Regions from separate parts of the Selenomonas sp. oral taxon 920 genome, predicted to be linked through region 3. Evidence: predicted binding sites of a transcription regulator. Region 3 holds the regulator's gene; each other region holds the start of a gene.
What was found. The regulator HrcA, encoded in region 3, represses chaperone genes, less so after heat shock. The targets are predictions, from matches to a motif close to TGTTAGCACTCNNNNNNNNNGAGTGCTAACA.
Positions count from the first base shown of each region.

Region 1: the regulator HrcA is predicted to act here: its motif matches at 2,747-2,777, upstream of groES (co-chaperone GroES).
Region 2: the regulator HrcA is predicted to act here: its motif matches at 2,444-2,474, upstream of htpG (molecular chaperone HtpG).

Region 1 covers NZ_CP017042.1:1,737,300-1,741,871, reverse strand. Annotated here, with positions in the region: gene BCS37_RS08335 (sugar ABC transporter substrate-binding protein) at 1-821, shown strand, start outside; gene BCS37_RS08330 (methyl-accepting chemotaxis protein) at 835-2,559, shown strand; gene groES (co-chaperone GroES) at 2,816-3,097, shown strand; gene groL (chaperonin GroEL) at 3,120-4,572, shown strand, end outside.
Region 2 covers NZ_CP017042.1:1,834,643-1,839,214, reverse strand. Annotated here, with positions in the region: gene metK (methionine adenosyltransferase) at 1-51, shown strand, start outside; gene BCS37_RS08865 (acyltransferase) at 125-1,261, opposite strand; gene BCS37_RS08860 (SIMPL domain-containing protein) at 1,248-1,964, opposite strand; gene BCS37_RS08855 (hypothetical protein) at 2,048-2,323, opposite strand; gene htpG (molecular chaperone HtpG) at 2,640-4,572, shown strand, end outside.
Region 3 covers NZ_CP017042.1:805,086-809,657, reverse strand. Annotated here, with positions in the region: gene dnaK (molecular chaperone DnaK) at 1-1,579, opposite strand, end outside; gene grpE (nucleotide exchange factor GrpE) at 1,620-2,192, opposite strand; gene hrcA (heat-inducible transcriptional repressor HrcA) at 2,186-3,220, opposite strand; gene BCS37_RS03735 (two-partner secretion domain-containing protein) at 3,431-4,572, opposite strand, start outside.

The sequences.
Region 1 (4,572 bases), 930 kb from region 3:
CGAATTACGATGACAGTGACGGCTTCTGCACGCAGATCAAGGATGCGTTTGCAGCAAAGGCAAAGGCAGACGGCATTGAGGTCGAATTCCTCGACGCGAAGAGCGACGGAAATATGCAGATTGACCAGCTGAACGAGGCGATCAGCAGAGGCGCGGGGGCTATCATCCTGCTCGCCGCCGACGGTTCCAGCATCGTTAAGACCATCGAAAAGGCAAATGATGCAGGCATCCCCATCATTACGGTCAACCGCAGTGTTGCGGGCGGCAAGGTCCTGCGTGCCTACTCCGACGACGTGGAGGCGGGGCGCATGCAGGGCGAGTACATGGCATCGCATCTGCCTCCGAACGCGAAGATCGTGTATTTGCAGGGCGATGAGACGCAGAGCAGTGCCGTCGGCCGTTGGGAGGGGTTCAAGGCAGCGTGCCTGGACAAACGCCCCGATATCCAGTTGCTCTCGCTCGTAGACGCAGGATGGAGCAAGGCTGAGGCCTTGAAGACCATGATGCTCTGGATGAATATGTTTCCCGAGATCAACGGGGTCGTCGCAGGAAACGATGAGATGGCACTCGGTGCTGTTGCCGCACTAAAGGGGGCAAATCGCCTCGAAGGATGCCTTGTGTCCGCTGTCGATGCGACCCCGGCGGGGCTTGCCGCTGTCGAGGCAGGCGAGATGGCGCAGACTGTCAAGCAGGATGCAAAGGCGCAGGGTGAGGCTGCGCTCACACTCGCAGAGGGCTTCCTCAAGGGGAATCCGCCCTCCGGCGATCTTGCGATTCCGTTTACATCCATAACAGCGGACAATCTCGCGCAGGCGAAGTGAGGAGGGGAGTGCCATGAATCTGCCGTTCATCTCTGCGGGGGCAATGAAGGACTATGCCGTGCGGACAAAGGTGTTCATTCTGTCCGTATTCCTCTTGGCAGCAATTCTTGTTGTCGCCGTCGTCGGCATCTACTCGAACTATCAGGCGCAGCAGTCGCTTGACGATATGTATCATCATAACCTCATGTCGACGCAATATCTGAACGATGCAAATACACGTCTGCGGAAAATCAGCGTCAACGTGCCGTACATCCTGCAGGAGAATATCACAGCGGACAACCGCAAGATTCTCGTGGATGATGTGCTCGGCAATCTGAACGCTCTCCGTCACGATATGGAGGAACTGAAGAAGATCGACACGAGCGAGCGGGCACAGGCAACGATCGGCGAATTGGAAAAGAATCTGAGTGTTGCGGCGGACAAGGTCGGCGCGGTCAACAATATGGGGACGACACCAGAGGATCGCGCAGCGATCTTTGACAATCTCGCTGCGCTTACCGTTATCTCAAGCAATATGGCGGTGCTTACGCCCGACAACGTGTTCCAGGGAAAGCAGCTCTTTGAGGCGAACAATGTGCGCTATGAGCGTACGGTTTACAGCTTTGTCATCATTATCGTCATTGCAGTAGGCTTTGGCATGCTCGTGTCGCGCCGCATTGCAGACAATATCTCCGATCCGCTCGCTGCCTCCATCGGACATCTGAGCGCCGTCGCGGCGGGAGACCTCTCGCGCGAGATCCCTGCAGAGCTCTCGGAACGTCAGGATGAGATCGGTACAGTTGTCAAGGCGCTGGGCAAGATGCAGGGCTTTATGAAGCAGGTGCACGAGGAGGCGGAGCAGACCGATGCGATGGTTGCAGAACTCGAGCAGATGCTGCATGGGCTCAACAATGACACGCAGGACATGTCTGCCGTGACCGAGGAGATGTCCGCAGGCATGGAGGAAACGGCAGCGTCCACATCGAGCGTGCAGCATCTCAGCGGTGAGCTGAATGACGGGATCAAGGGGGCGTCAGACGCAGCGCATGAGAGCGAGGAATATACGCGCGAGGTCGCACAGCGTGCCGCCGATCTCCAGACGACGATGGAGCAGTCACGTCTCAATACGCGGCAAATCTACGGCTCGACGAAGTCAGCGGTCGCAGAAGCCATCGAATCCGCGAAGGTGGTCGATCAGATCGGACAGCTCACGCTTGAGATCTCTGAGATTGCCGAGCAGACGAACCTCCTCGCTCTGAACGCAAGCATTGAGGCTGCACGTGCGGGCGAACAGGGACGCGGCTTTGCTGTGGTCGCGGGTGAGGTCGGAAAACTTGCTGAGCAGTCGCACGGAACGGCAGAGAAGATCAAGGGCCTCACGGGGCAGGTTACCAGTTCCGTGCAGGCACTTTCCGATGGTACGCATAGGCTGCTCACCTTCATTGATGAAAACATTCGCGGCGACTATGACCTGATGGATCGAACGGCGGTGCAGTACAAAGAGGATGCAGAGTTCTTCCGCAAAACCGCAGAGGCAACAACGACGCGGTCACAGGAATTGCTTGGCTCCGTCAGTGAGATGAATGCGGCGATGGAGGGCATCCGCAACGCGACCCACGAGGGAGCGGAGGGCAACACGCGCATCGCGGAGAAGGTCGTCGGCATGGCTGCACAGTATGAGGATATCCTTGCGAAGATCCAAACCTTCAAGGAAGGGACGGCACGTCTCAAAAATCTGGTGGCGGCGTTCAAAGAGTGAGATTGCCGGACGTACCCCATGCGAACACTTCCGTTGCTTCCCTAGAGTTCACTTAGGGGCATCGCCCATGCGCACGAAAATTTATATGTTATGCAGAGAGCCTTTTATGGCTCTTTGTTGTTTTTTTGACTTTTTTACAAAATACCTATTGACTTTTTGACTTAAAACGATTACTATATACATCGTAAGTTAGCACTCAGCAAATGAGAGTGCTAATACAATAAAAAGATTTGTATGAAACTAGGAGGCAGATACCATGATTAAGCCACTGGGCGAACGTGTTGTCATTGAAGTCGCGGAGAGCGATGTCACGACGGCGAGCGGCATTGTGCTCCCCGATACGGCGAAAGAAAAGCCGCAGAAGGGCAAGGTCGTTGCCGTTGGCGCAGGAAAACTGCTCGATAACGGCGAGCGTGCCGCGCTTGAGGTCAAGGTCGGCGACGGCGTCGTCTTCTCGAAGTACTCGGGTTCTGAGATCAAGGTCGATGACAAGGACTACCTCATCGTTCGTGAGAGCGACATTCTGGCAATCCTGTAATATATAAGTGGAGGCAGTATAAATGGCAAAGCAGATTCTGTTTGACGAAGAAGCACGCCGCGCACTCGGCCGCGGTGTGGATGCACTGGCAAACGCGGTCAAGGTTACGCTTGGCCCTAAGGGACGCAACGTTGTTCTGGACAAGAAGTACGGTGCTCCGACGATCACGAACGACGGCGTGACGATTGCGCGCGACATCGAGCTCGAGGATCCGTTTGAGAACATGGGCGCACAGCTCGTGAAGGAAGTCGCGACGAAGACGAATGACATCGCGGGTGACGGCACGACGACGGCAACGCTCCTTGCGCAGGCGATGATTCAGGAGGGAATGCGCAACGTCGTTGCGGGCGCAAACCCCATGATCGTCAAGAAGGGCATCGAGACGGCAGTCAAGACGCTCGTCGAGGAGATCAAGAGCAAGGCACAGAAGGTTGAGACGAAGGCGAAGATCGCGCAGGTCGCAGCAATCTCCTCCGGCGACGCCGAGGTCGGCGACCTCATCGCAGAGGCGATGGAGAAGGTCGGTAAGGACGGTGTCATTACGGTCGAGGAGTCCAAGTCCATGGACACGAATCTCTCGGTCGTCGAGGGCATGCAGTTCGACCGCGGCTACATCTCCCCGTACATGGTGACGGATACGGAGAAGATGGAAGCCGTTATGGACGATCCGTATGTGCTCATCACGGACCGCAAGATCTCGTCCGTCGCGGACATCCTGCCCGTCCTGGAGCAGGTTGTAAAGCAGGGCAAGCAGATTGTCATCATCGCCGAGGATCTCGACGGTGAGGCACTCGCAACGATTGTTGTGAACAAGCTGCGCGGCACGTTCAAGGCCCTTGCCGTGAAGGCTCCGGGCTTCGGCGACCGCCGCAAGGCAATGCTCGAGGACATCGCAATCCTCACGGGCGGCACGGTCATCAGTGAGGAGATCGGACGCAAGCTCGACAGCGTGACGATCGAGGATCTCGGACGCGCACGTCAGGTGCGTTCCACGAAGGAAGAGACGACGATTGTCGACGGTGCAGGAAACAAGGCACAGATTACGGCGCGTGTCGAGCAGCTCAAGAAGCAGATTGCAGACACCACGTCCGACTTCGACCGCGAGAAGCTCCAGGAGCGCCTCGCAAAGCTCTCCGGCGGTGTGGCTGTTGTTGAGATCGGTGCAGCGACGGAAGTCGAGATGAAGGACAAGAAGTACCGCGTCGAGGATGCGCTCAACGCAACGCGTGCAGCGGTCGAAGAGGGCATCGTTGCCGGCGGCGGCACGACGTTCATCGACATTCTCCCGGCGCTTGACAAGATCAAGGCGGAAGGCGATGTGAAGGTCGGCGTTGAGATCGTGAAGCGTGCGATCGAGGCTCCTGTCCGCCAGATCGCGGAGAACGCAGGTCTTGAGGGCTCTGTCGTCGTCGACAGCGTGAAGAAGGCGGGCGACGGCGTTGGTTTCAACGCGCTCGAGAATACCTACGTCGACA
Region 2 (4,572 bases), 1.0 Mb from region 3:
TGGGAGAAGACGGACAAGGCGGAGCTGCTGAAGAAGGAAGCGGGTCTGTAAACGACATCAGAGCATATAAAAGGCTGCCGCACGAAGGTTGTTGTCTTCGGCGGCAGCCTTTTGTGCTGTCATATTACTTTTTCGGTTTCAGCCCGATTGTCAGCGCATTCAAAATCGGCACCTTCTCGCCAATTCTCCGCACAACAATCGCTCCTAGGAGCGTCAGCAGAAGCGTCGCCGCATACATCGCGAGCGCAAGCGGCGCAGTGAGGACATGACCGCTTCCATGAATCGCCATCAGCAGATAGGTGATCGCAATCGGATGTCCGAGATAGATAAAATATGAGTGCTTTCCGAGGAGTTGGAATGCACGCCCAAGGATGTTCTCCGTCCCGAGACGGGTAAAGAACGCAAAGAGCGCGAGCGTTGCGCCGATGGTGTAGAAGATGCCGAGCGGCGAGAGCTGATGTGCCGTGTAGATGCCCTCAAGCGGTGTATATCCGTCCGCAAGCAGCAGCTTGTAGTACCACGCGAGGAGTGCGGCAAGGCTGACGATGCCGAGCGCATAGAGCCGCATTGTGTTCCGCTCCATCCATGCACGAAAAGCATCAAAATGAAGGGCAATATAGCCGCCGAGCAGGAAGATAAAGACGTAGTGTATAACCCAGTAGTTCAGACGATAGAAGAGCAGTGCACGCAGGAGCGTTCCCTCGGGAAGACCATAGACATAGAGATTGAACGCCGTATTGAAGCTCGACCAGTAGTCAAATGCGATCTGCAGGGCGAGAATCCCCGTGAGCAGCGGCAGGGTCATACGTGCAAGCAGCACGCGCCAGAGCGGCATCAGCAGGTAGAACCAGATCAGGATCACCATGAAGTAGAGCTGATACTTTGCGTTGCCGAAGAAGAGAATCCCCGGCAGTGCGGTCAGCGGCGGGAAACCCACCCCGTATACGTATGCGTCATGAATCAGGTAGAAGAGCGACCACACAAGATAGGGAATCATGACTGCACGGCCGCGCCGCACGAGGAAATCCCGATAGGAGAACGGCGCGGACGGCGACTGCCCGTAGAAGAGGCCGAACGCCGAGATAAAGAAAAAAATCGGTACGGCAAAGCGCGTACCGATGTCAAAAAGCGCCACAAGGTGAATGTTGGGCGATGGATTTGCGAGGTACTCCGCGCCGATGTGAATGCCGATCACGCCCATCATGGAGATGCCGCGGATCGCCTCGACGGCGGAGACTCGCCCATGTTTACTCGATGACATAGGCAATGTTCACCGAGGCTTCAAACGAAAGCTCACCTGCCGAGATCGGCGTTGCGGCATCGTACGCCTCCTTTGCCATCATCATCGGCATAAAATTGCGCGGGGTGTGTGACTGTGCGTCCGAATAGACGTTCAGAATGCGGACGATGCGTACGCCGAGCGCGCGTGCCACGGCATCCGCCTTGCTGCGTGCGTCACGCGCGGCATCGGCAAGCGCAGCGTTCTTTGCGGCACTCGGGTCGCTCGCAGAGAATTCGAGGGAGTCCACGCGATTCGCGCCGTTTGCGAGCGCTGTGTCGATCACCTTGCCCACATTTGCGAGGCTGCGCACCTTAATGACGACCGCGTTCGTCACGGTGTAGCCGGTAACAACGCTGCGCCCGTTGTCCTTCACATCGTAGATCGGAGAAAAATCATAGCGCGTGGTTTGAATGTCGCGCTCTGCGATACCGAGGGCCTTTACCGCATTCTGTATGCGTGCCGCCTGTGCTGCATTGTCGGCATGTGCCCGTGCCGCATCCTTTGCCTCCGTCACAACGCCGAGCGTAATCTCTGCCGTATCAGGGGCAATCTGAGCTGAGCCGACACCGTTCACCGTCAGCGTCGGCACAGCCTCCTCGGCGGATGCCGTGCCTGTCGGAATCATCAGCGCAAGTGCAAATACTGCCGCACATACGAACGTGCCAAATGAAAAGCGGTTCATCATAGTCCTCCATTCTTCTGATTGCAGACGCTAAAACTGCATTTATTATAGCATACTGCCGCAGAAGATGAATGAAAACGGCATTAGCCGAGCTCGGCGTACAGCTGCTCGTTGTACTTCTTTGCCGCCACATATGCCCAGATCGCGCAGATCGGCCATGTAAGGAATACACCAAATCCGAGTGTGAAGATCCCGATTACAATGTTGACGAGAAACATAATGAGTGCGCCTTTGAGCGTCGAATAGCACATGCCGAGCGGCCCGAAGAAGAATCCGAGACCAGCGGCAAGCCCGACATTCTTCGGTGACTTTACAATGATTGTCTGCGGTTTCTGCGGCGTGTTCTGCTCCTGATCCATAATAACATCTCCCTTATCCCATAAAACATAAAATGAAAACAATTACCTGTAAAAGTATAATCGAAAACCATATGAATTGCAAATAGGAGCAGTGTCCTGTATTCTGAAAAACGTCTGCGGCGTTTGCGCTTGCAGGACGAATTTGCTAAAATAGACGGTATACCATAAGGAAACAAGATTGAGGCCTGAGATACGGAGGGCGACAACAGTCTTGTATTTGACTTTTTGTCATTTTTCGTGTACTATACTACATAGTTTACACTTGCATACGCAGAAACATATGCAAAATACTTGACGACAAAGGGAGAACGATAACATGGCAAAGGAAACGTTTGAGTTTCAAGCAGAGACAAAGCAGCTGCTCGATCTGATGATCCACTCGATCTATACGAACCGCGAGATTTTCCTGCGCGAGTTGATCTCGAATGCGTCGGACGCGATGGACAAGCTCCATTTCGAGAGCCTGATGAACCGCGATATGCTTGAGGGCAATGAGAACTATGAGATTTTCCTCGTGCCCGACAAGGAGAGCAAGACGCTGACGATCTCGGACAGCGGCATCGGCATGTCGCGTGCGGAGGTCGTGGAGAACATCGGCACGATCGCGAAGTCAGGCACGAAGGCGTTCATGGAGCAGCTCGCAAAGGCGAAGGAGGAGAACGGCGGCACGCCCGACAAGGAGCTGATCGGGCAGTTCGGTGTGGGCTTCTACTCGGCGTTTATGGTCGCGGAGAAGGTGACGATCGTAACGCGTCGTGCGGGCGAGCAGCAGGCAACACGCTGGGAGTCGACGGGCGACGGCAGCTACACGATCGAGGACACGGAGAAGGAGACGCGCGGCACGACGGTCACGATCCACCTCGCGAAGGAGTTCACGGAGGGCGAAACGGACTACACGGACACGTTCGAGCTTGAGAGTCTCGTGAAGAAGTATTCGGACTATGTACGCTATCCGATTCGCATGAATGTCACGACGGAGGAGATGCCGCGCGACGATGAGGGCAAGGTCATCGAGGGTGCGGAGAAGATCAAGAAGACGGAGCTGCGCACGCTGAACTCGATGCAGCCGCTCTGGACGCGTGCCAAGTCCGAGATCAAGCCGGAGGAGTACAACGACTTCTTCCGTGACCAGTTCCACGAGTGGGAAGCACCGATGGAGGTGTTCCACACGAAGGCGGAGGGCACAGTCGAGTACACGGCACTCCTTGAGATTCCTGCGCGTGCGCCGTTCAACCTCTATCAGGCAGACTATGAGCCGGGGATTCAGCTCTACTCGCGCCATGTGTTCATCATGGACAAGTGCAAGGATCTCCTGCCGGACTATCTGCGTTTCGTCAAGGGGCTCGTGGACTCTCCCGACCTCTCGCTCAACATCTCGCGTGAACTCCTGCAGCAGAGCCGCGAGCTCAAGACCATCGGTCGTGCGCTTGAGAAAAATGTGCTCAAGACGCTCGGCAAGAAGCTCGAGAAAAACCGTGAGGACTACGAGAAGTTCTGGAACGAATACGGGCGGATGCTGAAGATCGGCATTTACAACAGTATGTACTCCGGACGCGATACTGTGGACAAGCTGAAGGATCTCCTGCTCTTCCACAGCTCGAAGGAGGGGGCGCTCGTCTCCCTCAAGGAGTATGTTGCGCGTATGCCCGAGAGCCAGAAGAGCATCTACTATGCGACGGCGAAGGATCAGGCGACGATTGAACAGCTGCCGCAGATGGAGCAGCTGCGCGAGCGCGGGCTTGAGGTGCTGTTCCTGCTCGACCCCGTGGATGAGTTCGCGATTGAGACGGTGCATGAGTACGAGGGGAAAAACTTCCACTCGATCAGCCGCGGTGACTTAGGCCTCGACGATGCGGAGAGCGAGGCGGCGAAGAAGGAGACCGAGGATATCGCCAAGGCGAACGACGATCTCATCAAGGACGTGAAGGATGCCATCGGCGATAAGATTGCCGAGGTCAAGATCTCGCAGCGACTGCGCTCGAGCGCGGTCTGTCTGGTCGCGGATGAGGCGGGGCCGTCGCTGTCGATGGAGCAGACCTTTGCCGAGATGAACAATCCGATGTTCAAGGCACGGCGTATTCTCGAGATCAACCCGCATCACGATCTCTTTGCGAAGCTGAAAGAGGTGCACGCGGCGGGCAAGGACAGCGAGGAGTTCAAGGACTACTGCGACCTGCTCTATACGCAGGCACTGCTGATCGAGGGCATTCTGCCGGAAAATCCTGTCGCCTTTGCGCAGAAACTCGCAA
Region 3 (4,572 bases):
CGCCGAGATCCTTGATTGCCTTCTCCGCCTGATAGACGAGGCTGTCGCCCGCATTGCGCGCGTCAACGGCTTCCCGCTGCTTCTTGTCCTCGGCGGCGTGGCTCTCCGCCTCCTTGACCATGCGCTCGATATCCTCTTTGCTCATGCCGCTGTCGGACTGGATTGTGATCTTCTGCTCCTTGCCCGTACCGAGATCCTTCGCCGACACATTGACAATGCCGTTCGCGTCGATGTCGAACTTGACCTCGATCTGGGGTACGCCGCGCGGTGCGGGCGGGATGTCCGTGAGCTGGAAGCGTCCGAGCGTCTTGTTGCCCGCCGCCATCTCGCGCTCGCCCTGCAGGACGTGAATCTCAACGCCCGGCTGATTGTCCGCCGCGGTGGAGAACACCTGGCTCTTCGATGTCGGGATGGTGGTGTTGCGGTCGATGATCTTCGTGCAGACACCGCCGAGCGTCTCGATGCCGAGAGAGAGCGGCGTAACATCGAGGAGCAGCACGTCCTTGACCTCGCCGACAAGCACGCCGCCCTGAATCGCTGCGCCGATGGAGACGCACTCATCGGGGTTTACGCCCTTCGAGGGCTCCTTGCCGAGGATCTTGCGGATCGCATCCTGCACGGCGGGAATACGGGACGAACCGCCGACGAGGATGATCTTGTCGATGTCTCCGCCCGAAAGTCCTGCATCCTCCATTGCCTTGCGCGTCGGAACCATCGTGCGCTCCACGAGATCCGCCGTCAGCTCATCGAACTTCGCGCGCGAGAGCGTGAGATCAAGGTGCTTCGGTCCCGTGGCATCTGCCGTAATGAACGGCAGGTTGATGTTCGTCTGGCTCATGCTCGAGAGCTCGATCTTCGCCTTCTCCGCCGCCTCGATAAGACGCTGTGCGCTCATCTTGTCCTGCGAGAGATCGATGCCGTTCTCCTTCTTGAATTCCTCGACCATCCAGTCCATGACCTTCTTGTCGAAGTCATCGCCGCCGAGCACCGTGTCGCCGTTCGTCGCCTTGACCTCGAACACGCCCTCGCTGAGCTCAAGGATGGACACGTCGAACGTGCCGCCGCCGAGGTCAAAGACAAGCACGGTCTCATCCTGATCCTTGTCGAGACCGTAGGCGAGCGCCGCCGCCGTCGGCTCGTTGATGATGCGCAGAACTTCGAGACCCGCGATCTTGCCCGCGTCCTTTGTCGCCTGACGCTGACTGTCGTTGAAGTACGCAGGGACCGTGATAACCGCCTGCGAAACCGTTTCGCCGAGATATGCCTCTGCGTCGCTCTTCAGCTTCTGCAGAATCATCGCGGAGATCTCGGGCGGTGTGTAGTTCTTTCCGTCGATCGTCACGTGATAGTTGCCCTCGCCCATGTGGCGCTTGATGGACGAAATCGTGCGGTCAGGATTCGAGACCGCCTGGTTCTTCGCAAGACGCCCGACGAGGCGCTGCCCGTCCTTCGTAAAGCCCACGACGGACGGCGTGATGCGGCTGCCCTCAGGGTTTGTGATGACAGTCGGTTCGCCGCCCTCCATGACGGAGACAACAGAGTTTGTCGTACCAAGGTCGATACCAATTACTTTAGCCATTTTATATTCCTCCAAAATCTTATAGATGTTATTTACGTCGTTAGTTACCGGCTACCTGCACCATCGCAGGGCGGATGACCCTGCCCTTTGCCTGATAGCCCTTCTGCAATACCTGTGTGATCGTACCGTCCTCCACATCGGGATTCTCGACACGCATGACCGCCTGATGTACATTTGGGTCGAAGGGCTGCCCCTCTGCCTCAATGTGTTCAAGCCCGTGCTTTTCCATGACCTCGCGGAGCTGTGTGAAGATCATCTCCACACCCTTTTGAAATGCCTCCACATCCGTCTGTTCCACCGCCATTGCCCGCTCGAAATTATCGAGCAGCGGCAGGAGATCCGTGAGCAGGTTCTGCGTGATGACGGCAGCGAGCTCCTCCTTCTCCTTCGCCGTGCGGCGGCGAAAGTTCTCAAAGTCCGCCTGAAGGCGCAGAATGCGGTCGTTCTTTTCCTGCAGTTCCGCTGTAAGCACATCGTTCTGAGTCTCTGCAGCATCCTCCACAGTCTGTGCACCAGTCTCCTCCGCGTCGCTCACATCCTCTGCGGGCTGCTCTTCGCACGCCTCTGCGGTCAGCTCTTCCTTTTCCTGCAAGCCGTTCACCTCTCCTACCATTTCAACTGATAGATCATCTCTGTCAGATTTGTGTTCACATAGTCCAGTATGCGCATCGCCTTCGCGTACTCCATGCGCGTCGGACCGAGCACGGCAATCGTTCCGAGCAGTCTGCCGTCGACATGGTATGTCGCCGTGATGAAACTGCTGTCCCAGAACGTGCTGCTCTTGTTCTCGCGCCCGATTGTCACCTCAAGTCCCTCGCCCGCATGCGTGTGCAGAATGTCCTTGACGAGATCCTCACGCTCAAGGACGAGCAGCATCGCGCGGACGCGCTCAAGATCTTGAAACTCGGGGTTGCCGAGAAGCTGCGCTGTCCCGCCGAGGTAGAGCCGATCGTCAGATCGTCCCTCAAGGGCTCTGTGCATGACCTCGACCGCGGCGACGAAAATGGATTCGTCGCCGATGGCGTCGCGCACACGGCGCATATCTGCCTTCGTCACATCGCTGAGTGCCTTGCCCGAGAGCGTCGTATTGACCGCCCCCGCCATGCGCTGAAAGTCCGCGAATGTCGCACCGTCAGGGATCTCAACGATGCGGTTCTCCACGAAGCCCGCGTCCGTCATGAGTACGGCAATCGCGTGCGTCATGTCGAGAGGAAGGAACTGCAGCATACGAAATGTCGACTGTGCTGCCTGCGGCGCAAGTACGAGTGATACATTGTGCGTCACATCCGCAATCAGCCGTGCCGTCTCCTGAAAGACCTCGTCAAGGCGCCGCACGCGACGGCTGTACCAATCGTGAATCTTCTTCTTCTCGGCATCCGTCACCGGTGCAACAGGCTGCAAGCCGTCGACGTAGAACCGATAGCCCTTCGACGATGGAATGCGTCCAGCGGATGTATGCGGATGTTCGAGGTAGCCGAGCATCTCGAGATCCGCCATCTCGTTCCGAATGGTGGCAGGGCTGATGCCGAGATTGTATTTTCGCGCGAGTGTCCGCGATCCGACCGGCTCCGCCGATGCAATATAGTCATCGACGACCGCCCACAGGATCTGACTCTTGCGCGCGTCCAGATCGTCCGACATTCACCCTCTCTCCTCTCCTTTCAAGACGTCTCACTCGTTGTTAGCACTCTCTAAAACTGAGTGCTAATCAAAAGCTATACTGAATATACACGGTAAAAAGCAAAAAGTCAAGAGCAAAATGACAAAAAGTCAAAAGGATTTTAGAAAGGCTGCTGCACGAAACTAAAATCTTCGTGCAGCAGCCCTAAGCAGCATATGCTTTATGGAATTTTACTCCTCTTCCACCTGCCCCTTCAACACATTGAAGATGTAGACGGCGCGGATCTCCACGGGAGTCACACCAAGGTCTTCAATCGCCGTGAGAAGTCCCGAGGCGAGTATGGCACGCTCCGCCTTGCGATCCTCATTCGTAACAACCGCGAGTGCCGCCTCATCCTGCGGGTAGAGTGTCACAATACCGTTGCCAAACGTCACCTTGAAAGAACCGCTTTTCGTCTGGTAGAGGAAGCTGAGCGCCTGTTCCGACGTATTGTGGATATCCTTCGGATCCGGAATGTCCACTTTCTTTGACGACGGCTTGATCGACAACTTTTCAGGACTGTAGTTGACGGAGTAGATGCCGTCAAGATCGCGCGAGCCGCCGTCCGTAAAGAGCACAGGAATTGCCTCGGCAGTATTGCCCGGAATCTCCTCATGATAGATGCCGCGGCTGCCGCGCGTCTTCCCGAGATCGAAGCCGAACGAGCCGTCCTTCTGCTCGACGAAATCATGTGCCTCGGATGAGCCGCTCCCCGTCAGTACGACGCGATTTGCCCAGTTTGTCTGTGCCACATCCTGCGGCGGGCTGACCGTCACATGATCCGGCTGCAGACTGCGCTGCGGATCATTATACTGCGGCATGCCCTTTTGCATGAAAGCATTTCCACTGCCGGTGCCGCTCTGCGCGGCCACCGTGCTGCTCGTCGTTACGGCAGTTCCTGCAGGCGTACTCATATCGAAGCCGCGCATACCGATGCGCAGCGTTCCCGGCGCATAGCGGAAGCGATAGTTGCTGAGATTCGTCGCACCTGTATAGATAACACTGGTCGGATCAACGTGAATCGCCGATCCGTAGATGCCGCCGGGAGTCGATGCATTGATGTTCGGCGCGTAGTACAGTTGTACACCGCTGATATCATCGCCCGCGAGCAGCCCACGCCCCGTCGTGTGGTCGCCGCGCTCTGCAGCATATGCGGTTACCACAGGATTCGGCGCACCGTAGTCACGGGAAGCACTGCCCGCCGTGATAAGCACCTCACGCGGCACGATGCTGAAATGCCCATCGACGTAAGTGATGGTATAGTTCGCATCCGTCCCCGAGGAGAAGTGCGCCCCGCTCGCCTTTGTCCAAAGGCCGCTCGTTCCTGCATTCG